Regions from separate parts of the Paenibacillus sp. JNUCC 35 genome, predicted to be linked through region 2. Evidence: riboswitches for the same ligand, from Rfam matches in the RefSeq annotation. Region 2 holds a riboswitch; the other holds the start of a gene.
What was found. Region 2 has a riboswitch for ZMP and ZTP ahead of AC2TF6_RS11825 (bifunctional 5,10-methylenetetrahydrofolate dehydrogenase/5,10-methenyltetrahydrofolate cyclohydrolase). Riboswitches for the same ligand answer to the same signal wherever they lie in the genome.

Region 1: linked by a shared signal. The riboswitch ahead of rpiB (ribose 5-phosphate isomerase B) and the one ahead of AC2TF6_RS11825 (bifunctional 5,10-methylenetetrahydrofolate dehydrogenase/5,10-methenyltetrahydrofolate cyclohydrolase) in region 2 are both predicted to bind ZMP and ZTP.

The regions. Positions count from the first base shown of each region.
Region 1 covers NZ_CM177771.1:6,192,646-6,197,051, forward strand. The annotation lists gene glyA (serine hydroxymethyltransferase) at 1-938, opposite strand, end outside; gene AC2TF6_RS28040 (TIGR01440 family protein) at 1,042-1,701, opposite strand; gene rpiB (ribose 5-phosphate isomerase B) at 1,731-2,189, opposite strand; ZMP/ZTP riboswitch at 2,354-2,434, opposite strand; gene AC2TF6_RS28050 (low molecular weight protein arginine phosphatase) at 2,537-3,118, opposite strand; gene AC2TF6_RS28055 (manganese efflux pump MntP) at 3,203-3,775, opposite strand; gene AC2TF6_RS28060 (L-threonylcarbamoyladenylate synthase) at 4,014-4,406, opposite strand, start outside.
Region 2 covers NZ_CM177771.1:2,545,889-2,550,294, reverse strand. The annotation lists gene AC2TF6_RS11840 (CGNR zinc finger domain-containing protein) at 1-111, opposite strand, end outside; gene AC2TF6_RS11835 (DinB family protein) at 310-804, shown strand; gene AC2TF6_RS11830 (cyclodeaminase/cyclohydrolase family protein) at 946-1,566, opposite strand; gene AC2TF6_RS11825 (bifunctional 5,10-methylenetetrahydrofolate dehydrogenase/5,10-methenyltetrahydrofolate cyclohydrolase) at 1,604-2,416, opposite strand; ZMP/ZTP riboswitch at 2,502-2,581, opposite strand; gene AC2TF6_RS11820 (MFS transporter) at 2,668-3,864, opposite strand; gene AC2TF6_RS11815 (lytic polysaccharide monooxygenase) at 4,338-4,406, shown strand, end outside.

The DNA of each region.
Region 1 (4,406 bases), 2.6 Mb from region 2:
AGGTGATTGTCCGTACCGCCGGAAACGAGGTTGATGCCTTCGGCCGTCAAACCTTCAGCCAGCGCTTTGGCATTATCAATAACGTTCTTTCCGTATGTTTTGAAGTCGGCTTGGAGGGCTTCTCCCAGCGCAACGGCTTTAGCGGCGATGATGTGCATCAGAGGTCCGCCTTGGGAACCCGGGAATACGGCTTTGTCGATTGCGGCAGCCCATGGCTTGCGGCACAGAATCAAACCGCCGCGCGGTCCGCGAAGCGTTTTGTGAGTCGTTGTCGTGACAAAATGGGCATGCGGAACCGGGTTCGGATGCAGACCTGCCGCAACAAGACCCGCGATGTGAGCCATGTCAACCATAAACAGGGCGCCGACTTCGTCCGCGATTTGGCCCAGTTTTTCGAAATCGATGATGCGCGGGTAAGCACTTGCCCCTGCAACGATCATGCGAGGTCTGTGTTTGAACGCGGCTTTGCGGACATCGTCGTAATCGATGCGGGAATCCTGTTCGCTAACGCCGTAAGCTACGAAATTATAGAGGATACCGGACGCGTTGACGGGGCTCCCGTGTGTCAAGTGTCCGCCATGCGCCAGGTTCATACCCAGGACTGTGTCGCCCGGCTTCAGCGCGGCCAGATAAACGGCCATATTCGCTTGAGCACCGGAGTGAGGCTGTACATTGGCATGCTCGGCCCCGAAAAGTTCCTTCGCACGGTCGCGCGCGATATCTTCGACGATATCCACGTACTCGCAGCCGCCGTAATAACGCTTGGACGGGTAGCCTTCCGCGTATTTGTTCGTCAGCACGGTGCCCATAGCTTCAAGGACCGCCTGGCTTACAAAGTTTTCGGAAGCGATCAGTTCGATTTTGTCGCGTTGACGGCCAAGCTCCAGGTTCATAGCCTCAACGATTTTCGGGTCCTGTTTACGCAAAAATTCTACCATCTATAACAACCTCCCATGGATTTTAAAATCACAATCAGTTTCACTTTGTACAAGCCGGATAAACAGGAAAAAAGATCCCCCGTTTATCACGGCTCCAGATGCATTATTCGCAGGCGCCGCTGTCTGCCCCACTTCCCGGACTTGTCCGGGCAGGAGCAACAGCGCCGGCGAATACGGGAATACCCTCGCTCTCCGGGACAGCCTCGTACACCGCCCGTTGTCCGCCAATCAGCTTCGGACGCGTATACGCCATCGTCACGTGCGCCTCACCCACCCGTTTCACGGGCGGGCGCACAGGGACGGCCACCCGGCGGAGGTGCATGCCAATCAGCGTGTCGCCGATGTCGATGCCCGCATGGGCGGCGATCTCTTCCACGACGCATGCGCGCTCCAGGTGCCGGTAAGCATGGGCGGCCATCGAGCCGCCCGCCTTGGGCACCGGCACTACATTCACCGGCTCCAGCCGGGAGTCTTGCTCCAGCAGCGCTTCTTCGACGACAAGCGCGCGGTTTAAATGCTCGCAGCACTGGAAGGCGAGCCGCAGCCCGTGTTCTTCCGCCACCCGGACAGCGGCGGCGAAAATGCGCTCGGCCGCTTCCGGCGTACCGGACGTGCCGATTCTCTGGCCCCGGACCTCGCTGGTCGAGGTACCGAACACGACGATCTGGCCGCGCCTTAAGCCGCCGGCTTCAATCAGTGCCCGGAAATTGGCCTCGACCGCAGGCCCTATTCCGTCCAGCCAGACTTTCTCGCCGTCATTCATACGATCACCTCCATTTAAAATAGAGCTCCTTACGGATGAATCGTATTCTTCTCTTCCAAAAGCTTCACTTTGTTCAGGCGGTTCTCATGACGTTCGCCGTGCGAAAACTCGGTCTCAATCCAGATCTTGACGATTTCCTGCGCCACGCCGGGTCCGATTACGCGTTCTCCCATAGCAAGCACATTCGTGTCGTTGTGCTCCCGGGTTGCTTTCGCGGAGAACATATCGTGCACTAGCGCGCAGCGGATGCCCGGCATTTTGTTGGCGGCAATGGTCATGCCGATGCCTGTACCGCAAATCAGAATACCTTTGTCCGCCTGCCCGTTAAGCACCATATCGCAAACCGGAACGGCGTAGTCCGGATAGTCGACCGATTGTTCACAGTTGCAGCCGACATCCTTCACTTCATGACCTAACGATTCCAGGTAAGGAACGATAACATCTTTAAGCCGGTATCCGGCGTGATCGGCGCCAATTGCAATTTTCATTGAAAAGCCCTCCTCGAGTGGGAATAAACTGCGTTTGGCTCTATTATAACCCAAACCGATCAGCCGGAGAAAAAAACCGGCAAATTCCGACTTAACCTGCACCTGTGTAATCGTTAAGAGACAATGAAAAAAAGAGCATGACACGCGTAAATACGCATGTACTGCTCTTTTGCCCAGGCGACCGGCCGTATACCCCGATGCTCCACTGTGGTTACACCCACTCGTCGCCAGTTACATCGGGTCTTCTTTTATGCCCCTATCTTACCGTATTCCCGCAAAACTGTAAAGCCGCTAAAAAATGAAGATTTTGTTAGGCCGGGCAGAAAGATAATGCGACCGTTTGACGCTCATCGGCTTTCCTTTAGCTTTTGAACCAGTTTAACGAGCGCTTCTTCGATTTCTTCCGCCGTATGGCGGTAAAGCTCCAACGAACCGCCGTAAGGATCGGAAATATCGTAATCCGGGAGTTGTTTTTCCAAGTGGATGAGCCGCGTCCGCTCTTCTATCGTGATTTCTTCGGAAAGGGCATGCTTAACCTGCACTTCGGCAATCAGCTTCTCCCATTCCGCGGCAGCCGTGACAACCTTGGGATCGTCTTCTACAAATTCTTTCAGTGTATGTGTTTTATCCGCCGCCTGCGGGAACCGCTGAATAACGGCGCGTTTATGATCTTGTGTCATCGTTAAGATGAGATCGGCCCAATCCACGTCTGCGGATCTGAGAAGACTGGAGCTGATAGAAGCTTCACAGCCTTTTTCACGCAAAACGGAGGAAGATTGCCGGGAAATCGGACTGCCGTCGGAAGCAAAAACCCCTGCAGAACGGATATGGACTTCCAGGTTATCCTGCCGGGCCATATGGCGCAGAATCCCTTCAGCCAGCGGGCTGCGGCATGTATTTCCGGTACAGACAAAAAGAATCTGTTTCATGTTTCGTCTACCTCCTTACAGAGTATTCCAACGGGTTATTCCGCTCTCTATATATTGTACCGTTTTTTTGAAATCAGGGACACTTTACAGCAGAAATTTCAGACCGAACAGCAGCAAAATCACACCGCCCAGCGCTTCTCCGTATTCACCGATCCAGCTTCCCACATGACGCCCGAGCATAAGCCCCAGAATCGACATGCCTCCGCCCAGCAATCCGAAAAGCAGCACCGTCAAAACCACATCCGTTGCGAAAATCCCCAGCGAAACGCCGACAGAAAAGGAATCCACGCTCACGCTTAACGCAAACAGGACCATTCCCCAGAAGGTGCGATGATCGAATGCATTGGAATCTTCTCCACGGAACGAGCTGTAAATCATATGGGATCCTAACAAAATGAGCAGACCGCCCCCGGCCGCCACGGCAACTTGTCCGAGTAAAGAGCCGAGATAATGTCCCGCATACATGCCGAGCAGCGGCATGAGGATATGAAAGAGACCGATCACGATGCTGATTTTAAGAATATGCAGCAGGCGTATACCCCTCATTCCGATTCCAATCCCTAAAGAAAACGCGTCAAAACCAAGCGCAATAGCCATGATGAAGATCGTCACCAGTTGGCCCCATACGAAAGGTGACACGCCCGCCAGTGCCGCCATTGGTATTTCCCCCTGTCCACTTTTTCTCTCTCAAGATATGCGGACAAACCGGGAAACATGCTATGGACTTGTACCTGTCTGCATAACCGGTACAGGCGGCTGCTTTTCGGAACGGAAAAGAATAAAGACGTTCCGGGGGATCTGCAACTGCCCGAAGCTTAGCCGCTGACGGCAGTTACTTTATACGAACCGGAGAGCTTAAGGCCGTTCTAAGGGCACCGGGTTTCCCCTTGTATGTTTAAACCCGGATGACTTCCTGACCCGCCGCTTTCAGCAGACGGTTCATGACGGCACGGCCTATTCCCGTGTCCGGGCAGCCTTCCGCGAGAATATACGTCACTCCCTCGCGGTCGAACTGCCGGAGCGCGGCATACAGCCCGCGCGCGATCGTCTCCGGCTCGGCTAGACGGCCGGAGGAGATTACGGCGTCCGCGTGATGCAGACCGCGGCGCTCGTCATAGGTGAGCACGCCCGTGCGCTCACCGCGGGCCTTGGCGGCGTCCAGGTCGCGCCGCATCCACTCGGCGACGGCCTCCGGATCGTCGCCCAGCACCACGCGCATGCTCCCCTTCGGGGCATAATGCGCGTACTTCATGCCGGGAGCCCGCGGCGTCCCGGCCGGTTCCCCGGT
Region 2 (4,406 bases):
CTCGAGAAAAGCTTCCAGCCAGCCCGGTCGGTCAAGCCTGTCCTCGCTCCGCCCCGTTCCCCGCCAGTCGTACCACTGGCTGTTCATAAACTCTAAAGCCGAATTTTCCAAAACAACCTCCGAATAAAGATTGAGTCTTCTTCCAATTGATGTTAAAATTCAAAATGTAACCACCATAAACAAAATAGATAGTTACAATGAATCTGTGCGAATGGTCTGCACATCGGGCAGTCTTATCGCACAACCTATCCACACATGATGACATCGCCTTTCTAATTTTACACCATTCTTAATTTAGGAGGAAATCAAATGAACGGATTGGATCTTCTCAAACGAGGCTGGGAACACGCTTACGGAACGGAAGACTGGTATGCCCCTCTGAAAGACGCCGTCAGCGGGATAAGCGCGGAGCAGGCTTCCTGGCGGCCGCCGGGTAAAGCGGGCAATACCATCTGGGAGACAGTCAACCATCTGGTCTACTACAAGCAGCGGCTGCTGGAGCATCTCCAGGGCGAAGAACCGGACCACTGGGCCCAAAACAACGACGACACATTCAAAACGCCCGATACGCACGGTTCCGAAGAAGCGTGGCAGCGGACGCTTCGTGAGCTCGACGCCGTTCATACCCGCATCGGCAGCCTTCTGGACACCAAATCCGATCCGGACATGGACGCTCTATACCGTGATTGTCCGATCGGTTTCCGCATCGCCAGCATCATCCAGCACGACGCTTTTCATACCGGCGAGATCGTGCTGATCCGCAAGCTTCAAGGCTCCTGGCCGTCGACTCGCCGCTACGAATAAAGGCGCGGGCCCGTTAAACCAGCAAAAAAGCCGTCTGAAACTCTTCTTTTCAGAAGAAGCTCAGACGGCTTTTTGTATCATCGCCGGAACGGTACATCTTGCTGTCCATGATCGGAAAGCTCTGCCGCTCCGAGCGGCTTCTCAAATCCGCTCTCTTACTTGTACCAAAGCATCCCGTTTTATTTCTTCCGATTCTCTCATCAGAAGTGTTCCTTTGTCTCTGTACTCTTTCCGGTTGTCGGCGGACATGGCATTCAAGTTGATTTCCACCGTGATCCAGGCAGATTGTACCGCGGCTTCCAGCATCAGAACGGCAATTCCCAGATCGGACACCACATTCTTGTTGACTTCCGGGACCAGGACCGCCAGCCGCCGCATGACCCCGAGGCACGCCTCCATCAGTTCCAGCGGCACATCCGCCGCATGAGCGGAGGCTTCCCGGATAGCGAGACTCCGGGCTTCTTTCTCCGCGGGAGTGGAAGCCGGCAGCTTCAGCGCCTTCATGAACCGGCTGAATGAAGCCATATCTTTTTCCTGCAAGGATTCGAACCGCACGATGGCCTGCCGAAAAAGATCCGTATTCTCGAGCATCGCGGCTTCTTGCTCTTTAAACTTGGCGCCCGTGGTCAAGCAGGCGGTCATCGACCCCATGGACGCTCCGAGGGCTGCGGCCAAAGCGGCAATGCTGCCTCCGCCGGGCACCGGAGAGCCCGAAGAAGCCTCGGCCAGAAATTCGCGAATCGACTGATCGTACACCCTCATTTGTACGCTCCCTCCCCGATCTGCATTCCGACCGCTTTTAATTTTCAAACAAGATGAGCGTCGTTAACGTCCCTACGCCTCTCGGCACCGGCGTCATCGCCTTTACCCGCTGCAGAGCATCCGGACTTACATCCCCCGTTAATCCCGTGTCCGTTTCGTTGATGCCTGCATCGACAATAACCAGATCCGGATGCACCATATCCGCGGTAACCATCCCCGCCCTTCCGGCCGCTGTAATGAGGATGTCCGCACCGGCAATATGACGCGCGAGATTCTCCGTGTGCGAATGGCATACCGTAAGGGTCGCGTGCTCCCGCAGCAGCATAGGCATCAAAGGCCTGCCGACGGTCTCGCCTCTCCCGACGAGCACCACATGCCGCCCTTTCAGTCCGAATCCGAATTCCTGCAGAATGCGGATACAGGACTGGGGCGTTGCCGGGTACAGCCCTTTTGTGCCGAGGAAACAGGCAAGTTTACTGCCGGGCGTAATCCCGTCCACATCCTTGTCGGGGCGGATAAGCTCGAAAGCTTCGGACGGGTTCAAATGCCGGGGCAGCGGAAGCTCCAGCATGATTCCGTGCACGCTTTTGTCATCGTTCAGCTCTCCAAGATGTCCGAGCAATTCCGACTGCGTAATAGCCGGATCGAATTCCATCAGACGGTAGCCGATACCGAGTTTTTGCGCCGTCTTTTCCTTGGCTCTGGCGTAGTATTCGGAAGCCGGATCCCCTTTTAGGAGTACAACCGCCAGGGAAGGTTCTATTCCCCGCTTTTTCCACGCGTCCGTTTCTATTCGGATCGAGTCCCTTAACCGACCGGCAAGATCTGCCGTTTTCATTAACATTCCCATGTTTTCCGCCCCCCGATTTATTGGTTTCCTACAAAAAGAAAACAAAAAAAGTATCCGCAGACCGCGGTTTTCCGCTATCTGCAAATACTTTCGCCCAGGCGTACGGCTATATTTCCCGTGTGCTCCCCCGTGGTTCCCCACGTTCCGCCAGTTACACACTCTTCCAGTGGCCTCATTTTAGCACAGCGGGCGTTTTACGGTAAAGTGCCGGAGAAGCATTTTTTTCAAGACCGTTTGGCACACCGCCTCACTTACAAAGTTTGTACGTTTCCCGGCTTTCTGCTGCCGCGTTCTTTCAGCATCGTTCTCGTGATAAGCAGCATGGAGACGACAATGAGCGTAGCGGGGATGTAAAAGATGGACGGCGTGATGCCATCAATCAGCAGCGGCAGGAAATAGCCGACCAGAGAAGCCATTTGGGTAATCACGACATACAGGCTGGCTCCGAACCCGGTTTTGTGCAAAAACATCCGCTGGACGTAGCCCATTGCCACCCCGAGCAGCACGGCCACGTAAAACGAATACAGCGGCTGCATAGCGAAAAAGAACGGCAGGTAATCGACATTGGCGTACACCAGATAGACGATCAGCGCGAACAGGCCGGCGAATAGAATGACCGGCTTGAAGCCGTATTTCAGCGCCCAATAGCCCGCAACCGTCATAAACAACAGTTCGAACACCGCCTGTGCGCTCCAGATGTAAGACATCAGCTCCGGGTTGCCGAACTTCTCGTTCACGACAAGGGGAAGATACAGGCCCCGAATCGCATCGGCGCACGACAGCATAAGCAGCGCGGCCAGCATAGCCAGCGAGAAGGGCTCGCCGCTCTTCTTAAGGACCGCTTTGGAAGGCGCTTCCACCGTTTCCCGGTAAAACAACAGAAGGACGAAGAGTGCCGTGTACCCCGCAAGATTGCCCCAGAGCACCCCGTAGAAGGTGAACCATAAATAAATGTTCGCCCCCAGCAGCAGTCCCGCAAAAAAACCCACGCTGAAAGACGCGCGCAGCCAGAGCTGCGAAATCTCCACGATGTCCGGCGCCAGCTTCGAGAAATGGTTCCGGGCCATGGCAAACATCTGCCCCATAACCATCCCGGACGGGGCCGATGCGATCGACATGCCCACCAGCGCGGATACGTACCCGTCGGCTCGCATATAGATCAGCAGCCCGGCCGCACACACCACAGAAGCCGCCATGGGGATGATTTTCTTCCGCGGAATCTTATCGCTCAGAATGCCGACGCTGATCGTGAAAATCATATTGAGCACAAGCGAAATGGCAAAAATCGACGCGATCTCGCCTTTCCCGAGTCCGATCCCTTCTTTTAAGTAAATGGCGTTCATGGGCGCCAAAATTCCGACGCCGATTCCGTACAAAATCATCGCCAGGACCAGAATCCATGCTTTTTTGACGGAAATAAACAATTTGATGTCTGCCGCAACACTCATAACCGGCTCACTCCCTTCCTCTTCCGCATTTGTATACATCTAATTCGTTCCATTCGACAATTTCCCTTTTAATTCTAATTTATTTTCCAATTTACGATCTTTACAAAAAAATATCCAAATTTTCTGGATATTATGGAGGAGATGTTTTACTATTTAAACCATTTTATGTATATAAATAGTTCTAAAGACCTACTTCCATTGCTTCTGCCTTATACTATAATATGGATATGAGGAGGTGAAATGATTCATTTAGACATAAATTGACAGGAGGTAGATGCTAAACTTTTTGACAGGCAGGAATTAAAGCTCATTTGCTGCTCTCGGTAGATAGCCATTCACTGCTTACGATGCCGAATCCTGACCTATCCACCAGAATCACTCTGGTTTGTGTCATTATGATTTTTTACGATTCGCAGCAGTATAGTTCTAAATTCCCTGTATTCCAATTCAATTAAATCGGAGGTATTAAACTAATGTCCCAATCCATTTCATGGAACCGCTCTCTTTTCAAAGTTTCTCCTTTTCTCGTAGCATTTGCTGCG